2 regions of the Pseudomonas sp. NPDC086251 genome follow, and region 1 is predicted to be linked to the other one. Evidence: predicted binding sites of a transcription regulator. Region 1 holds the regulator's gene; the other holds the start of a gene.

What was found. The regulator sigma-54, encoded in region 1, starts transcription at its own class of promoters, with help from an activator protein. The targets are predictions, from matches to a motif close to ANTGGCATNNANNTTGCTNT.
Region 2: ACIPL2_RS27895 (pilin) is a predicted target of sigma-54. The motif match lies at 4,317-4,336, and genes of this name have one in related genera.

What each region holds. Positions count from the first base shown of each region.
Region 1 covers NZ_JBIVBY010000008.1:15,745-24,952, forward strand. Annotated here, with positions in the region: gene ACIPL2_RS11545 (hypothetical protein) at 1-17, shown strand, start outside; gene ACIPL2_RS11550 (superoxide dismutase) at 19-630, shown strand; gene ACIPL2_RS11555 (ZIP family metal transporter) at 659-1,552, shown strand; gene ACIPL2_RS11560 (HPr family phosphocarrier protein) at 1,660-1,935, opposite strand; gene rapZ (RNase adapter RapZ) at 1,951-2,808, opposite strand; gene ptsN (PTS IIA-like nitrogen regulatory protein PtsN) at 2,811-3,275, opposite strand; gene hpf (ribosome hibernation-promoting factor, HPF/YfiA family) at 3,288-3,596, opposite strand; gene ACIPL2_RS11580 (RNA polymerase factor sigma-54) at 3,671-5,164, opposite strand; gene lptB (LPS export ABC transporter ATP-binding protein) at 5,438-6,163, opposite strand; gene lptA (lipopolysaccharide transport periplasmic protein LptA) at 6,163-6,711, opposite strand; gene lptC (LPS export ABC transporter periplasmic protein LptC) at 6,698-7,270, opposite strand; gene ACIPL2_RS11600 (HAD family hydrolase) at 7,278-7,802, opposite strand; gene ACIPL2_RS11605 (KpsF/GutQ family sugar-phosphate isomerase) at 7,802-8,776, opposite strand; gene ACIPL2_RS11610 (ATP-binding cassette domain-containing protein) at 9,049-9,208, shown strand, end outside.
Region 2 covers NZ_JBIVBY010000031.1:40,161-49,368, reverse strand. Annotated here, with positions in the region: gene ACIPL2_RS27910 (DUF748 domain-containing protein) at 1-2,614, shown strand, start outside; gene ACIPL2_RS27905 (DUF2845 domain-containing protein) at 2,614-2,910, shown strand; gene ACIPL2_RS27900 (BON domain-containing protein) at 3,185-3,541, opposite strand; gene ACIPL2_RS27895 (pilin) at 3,857-4,270, opposite strand; gene pilB (type IV-A pilus assembly ATPase PilB) at 4,496-6,196, shown strand; gene ACIPL2_RS27885 (type II secretion system F family protein) at 6,199-7,416, shown strand; gene ACIPL2_RS27880 (prepilin peptidase) at 7,418-8,290, shown strand; gene coaE (dephospho-CoA kinase) at 8,287-8,910, shown strand; gene yacG (DNA gyrase inhibitor YacG) at 8,907-9,107, shown strand; gene ACIPL2_RS27865 (hypothetical protein) at 9,117-9,208, opposite strand, start outside.

The DNA of each region.
Region 1 (9,208 bases):
ATCATGGAGTTCATTGAAATGGCTTTTACCTTGCCTGCCTTGCCTTACGCTTACGATGCCCTGGAACCGCACATCGATGCGCAGACCATGGAAATCCACTACACCAAGCACCACCAGACTTACATCAACAACCTCAACGCCGCGGTCGAAGGCACCGAGTTTGCCGAATGGCCGGTGGAAAAACTGGTGGCCGCTGTGCAGCAACTGCCAGAGAAGCTCCGCGCTGCCGTGATCAATCAGGGCGGCGGTCACGCCAACCATTCGCTGTTCTGGGAAGTGATGGCACCGCACGGTGGCGGCACGCCTGAAGGCGAACTGGCCAAGGCCATCGATGAACAACTGGGCGGTCTCGACAGTTTCAAGGAAGCCTTCACCAAAGCCGCGCTGACCCGCTTCGGCAGTGGCTGGGCCTGGTTGAGCGTCACGCCGCAAAAGACCCTGGTCGTGGAAAGCAGCGGCAACCAGGACAGCCCGCTGATGAACGGCAATACGCCGATCCTCGGTCTGGACGTCTGGGAGCACGCCTATTACCTGCGTTATCAGAACCGTCGCCCGGAATACATCAACGCGTTCTACAACGTGATCAATTGGCCCGAAGTCGCCGCGCGCTATCAGGCTGCGCTGGTTTGAGTCTTCTATAAAAAATCCAAGGCTGACTATGGGCACTGAAACACTGGCGATCGGCAGCGGACGACTGTTTCGTTACGCGTTCGGATCGCTCTTACTGCTGGCGGGCATGAGTCTATTGGTGGCCCAGGGACTGGCGTGGCTGGACCTCGAGCCGAAACTGCTGCGCGCCTTGCAAGGTGGGGCGATCTGCGCCTTGGGTACGGCCTTGGGCGCGGTGCCGGTGTTGGTGATTCGGCGCATGCCGCAGGCGGTCAGCGATACGCTGCTCGGTTTCGGTGCCGGGGTGATGATGGCGGCGACCGCGTTTTCGCTGATCGTCCCGGGCATCTCCGCCGCTGAAGGCCTGGGGCTGACGCCTTGGGCGGCCAGCGGCCTGATCAGCGTCGGCATCATGCTCGGTGCATTCGGGTTGTATCTGGTGGACCGCAAGGTCTCCGGGGCCAGTCCGGAAATGTTGGTGGGCACGCTGGAGCGACCGGTGATTCCACCACGGATCTGGTTGTTTGTGTTTGCCATCATTGCCCACAACATCCCTGAAGGCATGGCGGTCGGTGTCTCGGCCGGTGGCGGCATGCCGGATGCCGACAGCCTGGCCATGGGCATTGCCTTGCAGGATGTGCCGGAAGGGTTGGTGATCGCGTTGGTACTGGCCGGGGCGGGGATGTCGCGGATCAAGGCGTTCCTGATCGGTGCTGCGTCAGGGTTGGTCGAGCCGGTATTCGCCTTGTTGTGCGCCTGGCTGGTGAGCTTGGCCGAACTGCTCTTGCCCTTGGGCCTGGCGCTGGCGGCCGGGGCCATGCTGTTAGTGGTGACCCACGAAGTCATTCCCGAATCGCGCCGCCATGGTCACGATAAACTGGCCAGCCTTGGGCTGCTGATCGGGTTTTGCCTGATGATGGTCATGGATACCGCATTGGCTTAACGCGGACATGTAGGAGCAAGGCTTGCCCGCGAATGCCGTGACGCGGTGGAGCTGATGAAGCGTGTCATCGTTCTTCGCGGGCAAGCCTCGCTCCTGCAGGGGCGGGTTTACTCGCCTTCGCCGAAGTAGTCGTTGATCAGCGCTACCAATGCCTGTAGCGCCTCATCAGCCCTTTCGCCTTCGGTGCTCAAGTGGATCTTGGTGCCCTTGCCCGCCGCCAGCATCATCATGGCCATGATGCTTTTACCGTCGACCGTGGTTTCCGGCGTGCGTCCTACCCTGATCGTGCAATCCTTGAACTCACCGGCGACACCGACGAATTTTGCAGACGCGCGGGCGTGCAGGCCCAGCTTGTTGATGATTTCGATTTCCAGAGCAGGCATCGCGATGTGAATCCTTTAGCTGAGGTCGCGGTGGCGGACCTGGACGTTCTTCAGGGTTTTTTGCAGGGTCTGACCCAGACGTTCGGTCAGGTAGACGGAGCGGTGATGCCCCCCGGTGCAGCCAATGGCAATGGTGACATAAGCACGGTTGCTGGCGGCAAAGCGGGGCAGCCATTTGAGCAGGTACGTGGAGATGTCCTGGAACATCTCTTCCACGTCTGGCTGTGCGGCCAGGTATTCCGCCACCGGCTGGTCGAGCCCGGACTGCGCGCGCAGCTCCGGCTTCCAGTACGGGTTCGGCAGGCAGCGCACGTCGAACACCAGGTCGGCGTCCACCGGCATGCCACGCTTGAAACCGAAAGACTCCACCAGGAACGCAGTACCGGGTTCCGGCTGGTTCAACAGGCGCAGCTTGATGGTGTCGCGCAGCTGGTACAGGTTCAGGTTGGTGGTGTTGACTTTGAGATCAGCGAGGTCGGCAATCGGGCCGAGCAAGCTGGTTTCATCGTTGATCGCCTCGGCCAGCGAGCGATTGGCGCTGCTCAGCGGGTGGCGACGACGGGTTTCCGAAAAGCGTTTGAGCAGGGTTTCTTCGTCGGCATCCAGGTACAGGACATCGCACTGGATATGCCGGCTGCGGACTTCTTCGAGCAGTTCCGGAAAGCGCGACAGGTGACTTGGCAAGTTGCGCGCGTCAATCGACACGGCAACCAGCGGTTGTGCCAGCTCGGTGTGAATCAACGCGCGTTCGGCCAGCTCCGGCAGCAAGCCGGCGGGCAAGTTGTCGATGCAGTAGTAGCCGTTGTCCTCGAGGACATCGAGCGCGGTACTTTTACCTGAGCCGGAACGGCCACTGACGATGATCAAACGCATGATTACTGACCGTTTTGCTCGTCCAGGACAACCTGATACAAGGCTTCATTGCTCGGGGCGCTGCGCAGTTTTTCGCGCACTTCCTTGCGATCGAGCATGCTGGCGATCTGGCGCAATAGCTCCAGGTGCGCATCGGTGGCGGCTTCCGGGACCAGCAGAACGAACAGCAGGTCAACCGGGGCGCCGTCGATGGCGTCGAAATCAATAGGGGCGTCTAGGTGCATCAAGGCGCTGATGGGTGCGGAGCAACCCTTCAGACGGCAGTGGGGGATGGCGATGCCGTTACCAAAACCGGTAGAACCGAGTTTTTCACGGGCGACCAGACTCTCGAAGACATCCTGCATGGCCAGATCCGGCACTTCGCGATGGATTAGGTTGGCAATTTGCTCGAGGGCTTTCTTTTTACTGCCGCCCGGCACGTTCACGAGGGAACGGCCGGGGGTCAGGATGCTTTCAAGTCGGATCATGAGTTGGGAGTGTTAACGACCGGTCGCACCCTGGAGGAGGCTCTGGGTCTTTTCCTTATGCTTTTTGAGTTGTTTATCCAGCTTGTCGGTCAATGCGTCGATCGCTGCGTACATATCGGTATGTTCCGCGTTAGCGACCACTTCATTGCCGGGAATATGCAGCGTGGCTTCGATTTTCTGCTTGAGCTTTTCGACCGTCATCGTCACTTGAACGTTGGTGATCTTGTCGAAATGCCGTTCCAATCGTTCGAGTTTTTCGCCGATGTAGGTGCGAAGAGGTTCGGTCACTTCCAGTTGGTGTCCACTGATGTTGACTTGCATACAGCTTCTCCTTCGTTGCCAGTGCATAAAGCGGCAGGCAGAAATGCCTGCCACTGGAACGCTGTGGCGTGGCTCTACATCAACCGCTTGCGTTCGCTCGAAGGCGCGATTCCTAAGGACTCGCGGTACTTGGCGACGGTGCGGCGAGCCACCTGAATGCCTTGTGCCTCCAGTAAACCAGCGATCTTGCTGTCACTCAACGGCTTTTTCTGATTTTCCGCAGCAACCAGTTTTTTGATGATCGCGCGAATCGCCGTGGACGAGCATTCGCCGCCCTCGGAGGTGCTGACGTGGCTGGAGAAAAAGTATTTCAGTTCATAAATACCCCGTGGGGTATGCATGAATTTTTGCGTGGTGACCCGCGAAATCGTCGACTCGTGCATGCCGACCGCTTCGGCGATGTCATGCAGTACCAGCGGTTTCATGGCTTCGTCGCCGTATTCCAGGAAGCCGCGCTGATGCTCGACGATCTGGGTGGCTACTTTCATCAGGGTTTCGTTGCGGCTTTGCAGGCTCTTGATGAACCAGCGGGCCTCTTGCAGCTGATTGCGCATGAAGGTGTTGTCGGCGCTGGTGTCGGCGCGGCGCACGAAACCGGCGTACTGCGCGTTGACCCGAAGGCGTGGCACCGATTCCTGATTGAGCTCCACCAGCCAGCGCTCGTTGTCCTTGCGCACGATCACGTCGGGTACCACGTATTCGGCTTCACTGGACTCGATTTGCGAACCCGGGCGCGGGTTGAGGCTCTGCACCAGTTCGATGACCTGGCGCAGTTCATCTTCCTTGAGCTTCATGCGCCGCATCAATTGGCTGTAGTCGCGGCTGCCGAGCAGGTCAATGTAATCGCTGACCAGACGCTTGGCCTCGGCCAGCCATGGGGTCTTGGCGGGCAACTGGCGCAATTGCAGGAGCAGGCATTCACCCAGGTTACGGGCGCCGATGCCGGCGGGTTCGAATTGCTGGATGCGGTGCAGGACGGCTTCGATTTCGTCCAGTTCGATGTCCAGTTCCGGATCGAAGGCTTCGAGGATTTCCTCGAGGGTTTCGTCCAGGTAGCCCTGATTGTTGATGCAGTCGATCAAGGTCACGGCGATCAGACGATCGGTGTCGGACATCGGTGCCAGGTTCAGTTGCCACAGCAGGTGGCTTTGCAGGCTTTCACCGGCCGAGGTGCGGGTGGTGAAATCCCACTCGTCGTCATCGTTGCTCGGCAGGCTGCTGGCGCTGGTCTGGTAGACGTCTTCCCAGGCGGTATCGACCGGCAGTTCGTTGGGAATGCGCTCGTTCCAGTCGCCTTCCTCGAGGTTATCCACCGTCGGGGCGGTTTCCTGGTAGGACGGTTCCGAAACATCGGCGTTGGGTAGCTGTTCGGCTTTGTCGGCCAAGGGGTCGGCGTTATCGAAGTCGTCGCCTTCTTCCTGGCGTTCGAGCATCGGATTGGACTCCAGGGCCTCCTGGATTTCCTGTTGCAGGTCCAGGGTCGACAATTGGAGCAGGCGGATGGCCTGTTGCAGCTGCGGTGTCATCGTCAGCTGCTGGCCCATTCTCAAGACTAGCGATGGTTTCATGGCAGGGGCTTAACACCTTATTCGCCGGCGCACATGCGCCATCCACTACAGAGCGCCGGAGCGCCAAACATAAGCAAATTATATGCCCGAAACTGCAGCGTTTGCCTAGAGCGCCGTAACAATAAAAAGCTGCAAAGTTTTATTGACACAATGAACCGACTGGCTCTGGAAAATCTTTGAAGCGTCGCGTTTGCCTAGAGCGCCGTAACAATAAAAAATTGTTGATTTTTTATCGAGACAAGCGCTCGGCCGACTAGCCAGGCACCTTGGCGCTTACAGGCGGAACTCATGGCCCAGGTACACTTCCTTGACCAGGTCGTTGGCCAGGATGGTGGCAGAGTCACCTTCGGCGATCAGCTGGCCATCGTTGACGATGTAGGCGGTTTCGCAGATATCCAGGGTTTCACGGACGTTGTGGTCGGTGATCAGCACGCCAATGCCCTTGGCCTTGAGGTGATGGATGATCTGCTTGATGTCGCCCACCGAAATCGGGTCCACGCCGGCGAAGGGTTCGTCGAGGAGGATGAATTTCGGGTTGGTGGCCAGTGCGCGGGCGATTTCCACGCGGCGGCGTTCGCCACCGGACAGGCTCATGCCGAGGTTGTCGCGGATGTGGCTGATGTGGAATTCCTGCAGCAGGCTTTCCAGCTCCTTGCGACGACCGGCCTTGTCGAGTTCTTTGCGGGTCTCGAGGATGGCCATGATGTTATCGGCGACCGAGAGTTTGCGGAAGATCGACGCTTCTTGCGGAAGATAGCCGATACCGGCCTTCGCACGGCCGTGCATCGGCTGGTGGCTGACGTCCAGATCGTCGATCAGCACGCGACCCTGATCGGCCTGTACCAGGCCGACAATCATATAGAAACAGGTGGTTTTGCCGGCGCCGTTCGGGCCAAGCAGACCGACGATCTGACCGCTGTCGATGGACAGGCTGACGTCACGCACGACCTGGCGGCTCTTGTAGCTCTTGGCCAAGTGCTGAGCTTTCAGAGTTGCCATTACTGGGCCTTTTGCTCGTCGGTTTTCTTCTTCGGCTGAATCACCATGTCGATGCGTGGACGCGACTCGGTGACCTTGTTGCCTGTAGCGCGACCGGCGCTCGCAAGCTTTTTAACCGTGTCGTAGACGATTTTCTCGCCTTGGGTGACGTTGTTGTCCTTGTCGATCACTTTGGCGCGATCGATCAGGACGACGCGGTTTTGCGAGGCGTGGTACTGGATAGTCACCCCGTAACCCTGGACAGGCTTGGTGTCGCCTGCAGCTTGCAGCTGCTCGAAGTAGGCGAGGTTGCCGACCGAGGTCACGACGTCGATGTCGCCGGTCGGCGTACGAGTGATGGTCACGGTGTTGCCCTTAACAATCATCGAGCCCTGGGTGATGATCACATCACCTTTGTAAGTGGCAACGCCATTCTTGTCGTCCAGCTGGGCGTCGTCGGCCTGAATGCGGATTGGCTGGTCTTGATCGTTCGGCAGAGCCCAGGCGCTCACGCTTCCCAGTGCTGCGCCCAGACTGAGCAAAATAGGGAGGGTTTTAACGAGCCTCATACTGTCCTCTTACGTTCGATAGCAGGTGTATCCTGCTTTCTTTCAAGTACGCTTTCATGCCGTTGCCTGTCGATACACCGCCAGCGCCGTCGATTCTAACGGGTTGATCGGTCTGCGCATATTGCTGCTGCGGGAACACAGTCATACGGGTGGTGGTAATCAGGGTCTTGCGGTTTTTCTCGTCGAAACGCGTGATGCGTACCGAGTCGATCAGTTCGACTTGAGTACCGTCCGGATTGACTTCGCCGCGTTCACTCTGGACGTGCCAGGGGAATGCGGTGCCGCGAAACATGTTCAGGTCCGGATTGGTCAGCAACGTCACTTCGGTCGCTTTCAGGTGTTCGACCTTGTCGGACGTCATATCGTATTGCAGCCCGCCGTCGGGCAAGTACTGCACGCTGTGGGCGTTGATGGCGTAATAGTCGATCGCGGTTTCATCGACCTTGGCCACAGGCTTGTCGAGGAAGCGTTCGGGGCTGATGTTCCAGTAGCCGACCGCCGCGAATATCGCTGCGATGCAACCGAACACCAGGATGTTGCGAAACTTTTTGCTCAGCATAGTTGGCTCACAGGTACGCAGCGTTGGCCGCATCGAGGCGGCCCTGGGCGCGCAGGATCAATTCGCAGAATTCGCGAGCGGCACCCTCGCCACCGCGGGCCTGGGTGATGCCGTGGGCGTGTTCACGCACGAAGCTGGCGGCATTGGCCACCGCCATGCCCAGGCCCACACGGCGAATCACCGGCAGGTCCGGCAGGTCGTCGCCGAGATAAGCCACTTCTTCATAGCTTAGGTTGAGCTGGGCAAGAAGCCCGTCGAGTACCACCAATTTGTCTTCGCGCCCCTGGAACAGGTGTGGAATGCCGAGGTTCTTTGCGCGTCGTTCCACGACCGGGGTCTTGCGACCGCTGATGATAGCGGTCTGCACGCCGGCTGCCATCAACATCTTGATGCCCTGGCCGTCGAGGGTGTTGAACGTCTTGAATTCGCTGCCGTCTTCGAGGAAGTACAGGCGTCCGTCGGTCAGCACGCCATCGACGTCGAAAACCGCCAGTTTGATGTGCTTGCCGCGTTGCAGCAGATCGGTGCTCATTACATGACTCCTGCGCGCAGCAGATCGGACAGGTTGAAGGCGCCGATCGGACGGTCCTCCTTGTCCACCACCACCAGCGCGTTGATTCGGTGGTCTTCCATGATTTTCAGTGCTTCGGCCGCCAGCATGTCGGGGCGCGCCGTCTTGCCGTGAAGGGTCATGACCTCGTCAATGGTTGTGTGATGGATATCGACGGGGCGGTCCAGCGTGCGACGCAAATCGCCGTCGGTGAAGATCCCGGCGAGTTTGCCATCGGCTTCGAGGATTGCCGTCATGCCCAAACCTTTGCGGGTCATTTCCATCAGCGCGTCCTTGAGCAGGGTGCCGCGCGGGACTTGCGGCAGCTCTTTTCCGGCGTGCATGACGTTTTCCACTTTCAGCAGCAGGCGTCGGCCCAGTGCGCCACCCGGGTGGGAAAAGGCGAAATCTTCGGCGGTAAAGCCGCGGGCTTCCAGTAACGCAACGGCCAGGGCGTCGCCCATGACCAGGGCGGCGGTGGTCGACGAGGTCGGAGCCAGGTTCAGCGGGCAGGCTTCGTGCTCGACGTGAACGTTCAGGTTCACCTCGGCGGCCTTGGCCAGCGGTGAATCGGGGTTGCCGGTCACGCTGATCAGTTGAATGCCCAGGCGCTTGATCAGCGGCAGCAGGGTGACGATTTCATTGGTGGAGCCCGAATTCGACAGCGCCAGGATGATGTCGTCGCGGGTGATCATGCCCATATCGCCGTGGCTGGCTTCGGCCGGGTGCACGAAAAAGGCCGTGGTGCCGGTGCTGGCCAGGGTGGCGGCGATCTTGTTGCCGATGTGCCCTGACTTGCCCATGCCGACCACGACTACGCGGCCCTTGCTGGCCAGAATCATCTCGCAAGCGCGTACGAAATCTGCGTCGATACGGGGCAGCAAGCCTTTGACGGCTTCCACTTCGAGGCGGATGGTGCGTTGTGCTGATTGAATCAGGTCGCTGGATTGGCTCATGTTAGAAATCGTATAGCCTGAAAAGGCGGCGATTATAACGGTAATGATCGAAACCCTCACGCAAGTTCGTCGTGCATTGTCATTCGCTGTTACTTAATCCTTCTAAATGAAGCGTTTTACCTGTCATGTTGCTGAATATGGCCCGGCTTGGGCCTTTGGCGCTTGGCCTGCGCAGTGATATAGTTCGCCGCCAGTTCGGCCTGCCCGGGAGGTATGTGCTTTCGCCAGAAAGTCAGGCGTCCGAGTGAGAGGCTGCATCGCAAGGAGTTTAGATGAGTGCCGATAAAGCCTACGCGGTCGAGCTGAAGGGACTGACCTTCAAGCGCGGCGCGCGCAGCATTTTCAATAACGTCGATATCCGTATCCCGCGCGGCAAGGTCACCGGCATCATGGGGCCTTCCGGGTGTGGCAAGACCACGCTGTTGCGGCTGA
Region 2 (9,208 bases), on a different contig from region 1:
CCTCTTCGGCAAGGACGGCAAGCTCAACTTGCTCGGCCTGTTCAAAATTCCCGCCAGCGAACCGACCCCGGCCGACCCGAATGCCAAGCCGTTTCCGTTGCGCATCGAGCGGATCAAACTGGCGGGCGGTTCCGTGCACTTCATGGATGAACGTCCTAGCGAGCCCATCGAATTCCTCTACGACAAACTCGATTTTGAACTGAAAAATCTCAGTACCCTGCCCGAAGACAGCGCCGACATGACGCTGGTCGCCGTCGGCCCGAACGGTGGGCAGATCGACTGGAGCGGCAATTTCAGCCTGATCCCGATCGCCTCCGAAGGTAAGCTGAAAATCACCGACGGCAAGATGAAAGCCTTTTGGCCCTACGTGCGTGACGCTGTGCCATTGGTGCTTGAAGACGGCATCATGAACCTCAGTACCGACTACAAACTGAACCTGTCCAAGGAAACCGAACTGCTGCTGAGCAACGTCGCCGTCAGTGTCGCGCCCTTCGCCATCAAGGCCCCGGACGGTCGGCCACTGGCGAAGCTCGAACGACTGGACATCAGCGACACCACGGTAGACCTGGCCAAGCAACACGTAGTGGTCGGCAAGATTCGCAGCAATAAACTGGAAACCTGGGCCGCCCTGGAAGCGGACGGACAGCTGGACTGGCAGAAACTGTTCGCCAGCCAACCGTCCAAAGCGGCGGTCAAAGCCAACGCCGAACCTGCGAGCACTCCCGCCGCCGCCGACTCACCGAAACCCGCACCAACACCCCCTAGCAAGCCATGGCAAGTGCTGCTCAAAGACGTGCAACTGCGCAACTACCAAGTGCATTTGGCCGACCGCAAGGCGCAACCGGCCGTGGCCCTGGAAGTCGGCCCGCTGAACCTGGACCTGCAAAATTTCGACAGCCTCAATGGCGCGCCCTTCAACCTCAAGCTCGACACGGGCGTGGGCAAGCAAGGCAAGCTCATGGCGGACGGCGTGGTCAATCTGGCCCCGGTCAGTGCCAAGCTTAAAGTGCAGACCAAGGACATCGACCTGCGGGTGGCGCAGTCCTACATCAATCCATTCATTCGCCTCGAACTGCGCAGCGGCATGCTCGGCAGTGATCTGGCAGTCGACCTGAAAAGCACCGAACCGCTGGCGTTCAGCGTCACCGGCCGCGCCCAGGTCGATCAGCTGCACACCCTCGACACCCTGAAAACCCGCGACTTCCTCAAGTGGCAGCAGTTGGTGCTCGAAGGCCTGAATTATCAGCACGGCGACAGCCTGTCGATCGACAAGGTCAACCTGTTCCAGCCCTACGTGCGCTTCATGATCAACGACGACCGCACCACCAACGTCGATGACCTGCTGATCCCGCAACCGCCCGACTCCGGCGCCAAGACCGTCGCTGCCAAACCGGCCAGCAAGGCCAAACCGCTGGGGATTCACATTGGCGGGATTGCCATCAATGACGGCTCGGCGAACTTCGCCGACTTCAGCCTGACGCCGAACTTCGCTACCGCCGTTCAACAGCTCAACGGGCAGATCGGCACCATCGACAGCCGTCAGGCGAAACCGGCCACTGTCGATATCAAAGGCAAGGTGGATCGCTATGCACCGGTGACCATCAAGGGTTCGGTCAACCCGTTCGACCCGATGGCCAGCCTCGACATCGCCACCAGTTTCAAACGTGTCGAGCTGACGACCCTGACGCCCTACTCCGGCAAGTTCGCCGGTTATCGCATCCGTAAGGGCCGGCTCAATCTCGACCTGCATTACCTGATCACCAAGGGCCAGCTCAAGGCTGAAAACAAAGTGGTGGTCGAACAGCTGCAACTGGGTGAGAAAGTCGACAGCCCGGATGCCGTGAGCCTGCCGTTGAAGCTGGCCATTGCGTTGCTCAAGGACGTCGACGGCAAGATTTCCATCGAGCTGCCGGTGACCGGTGACCTGAACAACCCGCAGTTCAGCATCATGCCGATTGTCTGGCAGACCTTGCGCAACCTGATCGTCAAAGCCGCCGCCGCGCCGTTCAAAATGATTGGCGGGCTGGTCAGTGGTGGCGGTTCGGAAGACCTGGGCACGGTGTCGTTTGCCCCGGGTTCAAGCGACTTGAGCAAAGAGGCCGAGGGTTCGCTGGTCAAACTGTCCCAGGCGCTCAAGGAACGTCCGGCCCTGCGCCTGGAAATCGAAGGCACGGCTGCCGCCAGCAGCGATGGCCCGCTGATTGCCGAGCAACGCCTGGAACGGGAATACCAGTACAACTACTACAAAATGCTCCAGCGTCGAGGTGACAAGGTGCCGGCCCAGGCATCATTGCTGCAAGTGCCGGACAGCGAAAAAGGTCCACTGCTGGAAGGCATCTACCGCATCCGTCTGAAAACCCAGCCACCGGCTGAATGGAAGGATCTGGGCAAGGAAGAACGCACCGCGAAAATGCGCGAGGGCGTGATCAAGTTCTGGAGTTCCAGCGACGTGCTGTTACGTCAGTTGGGTCAGGAACGTGCCAGCAGCATCAAGGATTATCTGGTCGACAAGGGCCAGTTGGCCGATGACCGTGTGTACTTCATCGACGCCCAGTTGGGCGAACCGGAGAGTGACGGTCGAGTGGTAACGCCCCTGCATCTGGACGCCGAGTGATGATCAGACGATTGCTGATCAGCCTGGCATTGGCGCTGAGCGCCAGCCAGGCCTCGGCGGCCGATACCCTGCGCTGCGGTAGCCAGTTGGTCAGCGTTGGCGACAGATCCAGCGAAGTGCTGCAGAAATGCGGTGAACCGGTCAGCCGCGATCTATTGGGCTACAAGCGCAGCGCCAACCGACGGGAAGAGTTCCAGGTCGAGGAATGGACCTACGGGCCCAACGGCGGGATGTACCAGTACCTGCGGTTTGAAGGCAATCGCTTGAAGCAGATCACCAGCAAACGCGGTAACTGACCAAACACTACAAACCCAATGTGGGAGCGGGCTTGCTCGCGAAAGCGGTCTTTCATTCAGCCCATGTGTTGAATGTCAGTCAGCCTTCGCGAGCAAGCCCGCTCCCACATTTTGGTTTTGCGTGGCCCACAATAGAACAGGCCCCGGACACGAATGTCCGGGGCCTGTAATGGCCACATCCTTATGGCCTTTCGCATGAACTCTCCAGCAGCAGCAGGTGTATGACTCGGCTCACCTGCCGCGCCTTCTCCCAGTCCAGGCGAGAAGCCTTGCCTTACTCGGCTTTCAGGCCGTCAGCGGAGACCGCTTTGACGCCTTTGATTTTCTTGGTGATCGCAACAGCGGTGGCTTTCTGGGCGTCGGTCACCGCAACGGTGGACGACAGGGATACAACACCTTTGTTGGTTTCGACTTTGATGTCGGTACCAGGAATGCCTTTTTCAGTCACCAGGTCACTTTTAACTTTGGTAGTAATCCAGGTGTCGGAAGTAGCTTCCTTCGCCTTGGTCACTTCACCGGCCGCCAGTGTCATCGGGGCTTGGGTAGTTTGAGTAGTCTGTGCAAATGCGACGTTGGCCATGGTCAGGGTCAGCGCGGTAGCAGTAGCGGCAGCAATAGCGAACTTCTTCATACGAGTAACTCCTGTTTTTCTAGAAAGTCTGCTGGGTTGTCTTGTCAGCAGGGTTACTGGGTATATTGCGAACGCTGTGCCAACTTTGAGACAGTAAATTAATCGTTATAAATCAATCACTTAACAAAACAGCTGATTTTCGGAATCATGCAAATTGCATGAGTTTGAAATTATCGACATGCAAGTTGCGGGTTTTGGCTGCGGCCTAAGGCCATGAATTGTTGAGAGTTTCTTTCTTTCACTGGTTTTCTCGACTGACAGACAAAAAAATACCCCGCATCGTGAGAGGCGGGGTATTGGCAGAACGGATATTAATCAGGCTTTGCCGGTGCAGCCTTTAGGCGCGTATTCCTGACTGACGGTTGTCGCACAGGTCCAACCTCCCGTCATCGTCCGAGAGAGCGTGATGGTTTGGTTGAGTACCTGACCCGGTGCATTAAGAATGACGCAGCCAATAGCGCCTACGCCAGTGGAAGCCGTTCCCGAAGCGGAAATGGTGCAGTTACCCGTCGTCGCTGTACCGCCGATCAGCGCAAGCGTCGGATCCGTGCCCTGATTGATAATGTCTTCAAATGGCACTTTCAATGCGGCGATCTCGGCCATGCTCGCCGTCACCTTGGCCCTTGCCTGGTACTTGGCATATTGCGGCAAGGCGAACGTCGCCAGAATCCCGATGATCGCCACCACGATCAGCAGCTCGATCAGGGTAAAACCTTTTTGAGTGTTCATAGACAGGCTCCATGCATGAGTCGGAATCTCATGATCTGAACTAGCCGCAGCACAGCCCATGCCAAGCGCCGTATCCCCTGTTGGCGGGGCGCGACGCCAGCGCAACGCCCTTTCCTACCCCCAGTATCCGCACTATCTGACACTTTTTGTCACCTGACCCACGCTGGTTTGGTTCCTCGGCTTGACTAGGCTATAAGTCATGAACTGTCTGCGTCCGGTACCCCAATGAACGACATCGCCCTTAGCGGTCTGGCCAAGCAATTGGTCCTGGCCGAGCTGCTCACTGACAAAAGCGCGCAACAGGCGTATCAGCAAGCCCAACGCAATCGCACCTCCCTGGTCAGCTACCTGGTGCAGAACAAACTGGTGAAAAGTCGCCAGGTGGCCGAGATCGCTTCGGAACACTTCGGCATGGCCCTGCTCGACCTCAACTGTCTGGACAAGGACACCCAGCCCAAGGGCCTGGTCAGCGAGAAACTGATCCGCCAGCACCACGCCCTGCCCCTCTGGCGACGCGGTAATAAGTTGTTCGTGGGGATTTCCGACCCGACCAATCACCAGGTCATCAACGACATCCAGTTCAGCACCGGGCTCAATACCGAAGCCATTCTGGTCGAAGACGACAAACTCACCGATGCCATCGAACGGTTCTTCGACAGCCACAGTACCGGCCTCGAAGACATGGCCGACGTCGACCTCGACAGCATGGACATCGAATCCGGCGATGAGCGCAATCAGGACGGCATCACCGGACAGGATGCCGATGACGCCCCCGTGGTGCGCTTCGTCCACAAAATGCTGCTCGATGCGATCAAGAGCGGCTCCTCCGACCTGCATTTCGAGCCTTACGAAAAAACCTACCGCGTGCGGATGCGTACCGACGGCATGCTGCGTGAGGTCGCCAAGCCACCGATCCAACTGGCCAACCGCATCGCCGCGCGCCTGAAAGTCATGGCCAGCCTGGATATCTCCGAGCGACGCAAACCCCAGGACGGGCGGATCAAAATGCGCCTGTCCAAGAGCAAGTCCATCGACTTCCGGGTCAATACCCTGCCGACCTTGTGGGGCGAGAAAGTGGTGATCCGGATCCTCGATCCGTCCAGCGCGCAAATGGGCATCGACGCCCTCGGCTACGAACCCGACCAGAAAGACCTGTACATGGCCGCGCTCAAGCAGCCACAGGGGATGATTCTGGTGACCGGCCCGACCGGTTCGGGCAAGACCGTGTCGCTCTACACCGGCCTGAATATTCTCAACACCGTGGACATCAACATTTCCACCGCCGAAGACCCGGTGGAGATCAACATGGAAGGCATCAACCAGGTCAACGTCAATGCCAAACAGGGACTGGGCTTTCCCCAGGCACTGCGCTCGTTCCTGCGCCAGGACCCGGACGTGATCATGGTCGGCGAAATCCGCGACCTCGAAACCGCGGAAATCGCGATCAAGGCCGCCCAGACCGGGCACCTCGTGCTGTCGACCCTGCACACCAACAGCGCCGCGGAAACCCTGACCCGCCTGCACAACATGGGCATTCAGGGCTTCAACATCGCCACCTCGGTCAGCCTGATCATCGCCCAACGCCTGGCGCGCAAACTGTGCAGCCATTGCAAGACACCCATCGAGATTCCCCGCGAGGCGTTCCTCAAGGAAGGCTTCCCCGAGGAACGCATCGGCTCGTTCACGATCTATGAGCCGGTCGGTTGCGAGCACTGCAACGGCGGTTACAAAGGGCGAACGGGGATTTATGAAGTGGTGAAGAACACACCGGAGCTGCAACGGCTGATCATGGCTGAAGGCAACTCACTGGAAATCGACATCCAGATGCGCAAGGACGGTTTCAACGACCTGCGCACTTCCGGGCTGCTCAAGGCCATGCAAGGCATCACCAGCCTTGAAGAAATCAACCGGGTCACCAAGGACTGAACATGGCGGTCAAAGCAGTAAAAATCAGCGTGTATGCCTGGGAAGGCACCAACCGGCAAGGCACGAAAATGACCGGCGAACTCAGCGGTCAAAACCCGGCACTGATCAAGGCCCAACTGCGCAAGCAAGGCATCAACCCCGGCAAGGTGCGCAAGAAATCCGCCTCGATTCTCAACTTGGGCAAGCGCATCAAGGCCCAGGAAATTGCCCTGTTCACCCGGCAGATGGCAACCATGATGAAAGCCGGCGTGCCGTTGCTGCAGTCGTTCGAAATCATCGGTGAGGGCTTCGATAACCCGGCCATGCGCAAACTGGTGGACGAGGTCAAACAGGAAGTCGCCGCGGGTAACAGCTTCGCCGCGTCACTGCGCAAAAAACCGCAGTATTTCGATGAGCTCTACTGCAACCTGGTCGATGCCGGCGAGCAAGCCGGTGCGCTGGACACCCTGCTGGAGCGGGTGGCGACCTACAAGGAAAAGAGCGAAAGCCTCAAGGCCAAGATCAAGAAAGCCATGACCTACCCGCTGGCCGTGGTGTTCGTCGCGATCATTGTCACCGGGATTCTGCTGGTCAAGGTGGTGCCGCAGTTCGAGTCGGTGTTCAAGGGCTTTGGCGCCGAATTGCCGGCCTTCACCGTGATGGTCATCGGCTTGTCGGAGTTCATGCAGGACTACTGGTGGATGATGCTCGGCGTGCTGATCGCGGCAATCTTCGGCATGCGCCATGCCTTTAAGACGTCGCAAGTCTTTCGCGACCGGATGGACACCTGGCTGTTGAAATTGCCCTTGGTCGGGACGCTGATGTACAAGTCCGCCGTGGCCCGTTACGCCCGCACGCTGTCGACCACCTTTGCCGCGGGTGTGCCACTGGTGGAGGCCCTCGATTCAGTGGCGGGCGCCACCGGCAACATCGTGTTCAAACGTGCGGTGCTGCGCATCAAGCAGGACGTCTCCACCGGCATGCAGCTGAACTTCTCGATGCGCACCTCCGGCATCTTTCCGAATATGGCGATCCAGATGACGGCGATTGGCGAAGAGTCCGGCGCACTGGACGACATGCTCGACAAGGTCGCGAGTTTCTACGAAGACGAAGTGGACAATATGGTCGATAACCTCACCAGCCTGATGGAGCCGTTCATCATGGTGGTGCTGGGTGTTATTGTCGGCGGCCTGGTGGTTGCGATGTACCTGCCTATCTTTCAACTCGGCTCAGCGATCTGACATGCCCTTGAACGAAATCCTGTCTGTCTACCCGCTGGCCTTCGTTGTCATCACCGGTGTGGTCGGCCTGCTGATCGGCAGCTTTCTCAACGTGGTGATCTGGCGTCTGCCGAAAATGCTCGAGCGTGAGTGGCGAGTGCAGGCTCACGACATGCTGGGGCTGCCGACCGAAACCCCACTGCCGACCTACAACCTGCTGCTGCCGCACTCCCAGTGCCCCCGTTGCGGACACCGGATTCGCGCCTGGGAAAATATTCCGCTCATCAGTTATGTGTGCCTGCGCGGGCGCTGTTCAAGTTGCGCGACGCCGATCAGTAAACGCTATCCGCTGACCGAACTGGCCTGCGGCCTGTTGTCGGCCTTCATCGCCTGGCACTTCGGTTTTGGTTGGCCGGCGTGCCTGGCGCTGGTCCTGACCTGGGGCCTGTTGGCCATGAGCCTGATCGACGCCGAGCATCAACTGCTGCCGGATGTGCTGGTGTTGCCGCTGATGTGGCTGGGGCTGATCGTCAACAGCTTCAGCCTGTTCGTGCCATTGAATGAGGCACTGTGGGGCGCGATAGCCGGTTACATGGCGTTGTGGTCGGTGTTCTGGCTGTTCAAGCTGCTGACCGGCAAGGACGGCATGGGCCACGGTGATTTCAAGCTGCTGGCGATGTTTGGTGCCTGGGGCGGCTGGCAGATCTTGCCGCTGACCCTCCTGTTGTCGTCGCTGGTGGGCGCGGTTGTCGGTGTGATTCTGCTGCGTGTGCGTCACGCGAAAACCTCCACGCCGATCCCCTTCGGGCCCTTCCTGGCAATTGCCGGCTGGATTGCGCTGCTCTGGGGTGGTCAAATAACCGACTTCTATTGGCAGTTTGTCGGTTTGAAATGAATAACCCTGTGGAAAAACCCTGGATTCTCGGCTTGACCGGCGGCATCGGCAGCGGCAAAAGCGCCGCTGCGCAGCACTTCATCGACCTCGGCGTGCACGTGGTGGACGCCGATCATGCGGCACGCTGGGTGGTGGAACCGGGTCGTCCGGCGCTGGCGAAAATTGCCGAACACTTTGGCCCCGGTGTGTTGCTGGCAGATGGGCAACTGGACCGAGCGGCACTGCGCAAACTGATCTTTGAAGTGCCGGAGCAACGTCTCTGGCTCGAAGCGTTGCTGCATCCGCTGATCGCCAAGGAAATCACCGATCATCTGGCCAAGGCACAATCACCTTACGCGATTCTGGTTTCACCGCTGCTGATCGAGTCCGGGCAGTACGCCATGACCCAACGGGTGCTGGTGATCGATGCCCCCGAACAGCTACAGATCGAACGCACCCTGCAGCGTGACCAGACCAGCGAACAACAGGTCCAGGCGATCCTCAAGGCCCAGTCCAGCCGCCAGGATCGCGTGGCCCATGCCGACGATGTGGTGGTCAACGACCGCGACCTCGCCTGGCTGCACAGCGAGGTCGAACGCCTGCATCACTTTTACCTAACATTGCGTGGAGGCCAGTCATGAGCCAAACCCCAACCGTCAATTGCCCAACCTGTGGCGCCCCTGTTGAATGGAGCGCCGAAAGCACGTTCCGGCCGTTCTGTTCGGACCGTTGCAAACTGATCGACCTGGGCGCCTGGGCGTCGGAAGAACACAAGATTCCGGTGAGCCCGGATGCCGAAGACGAGATGTTCAGCGAAGACTTCGAACCGCGTCACTGATCCTGAGCATCAGGGCCGCATGAAGCCGTAGTCTTCCTCTTCGTCGAGGTTCTCGGCGAGAAACTGCAACTCGTCTGCCAGGTCCTCGATACTGCGCACAG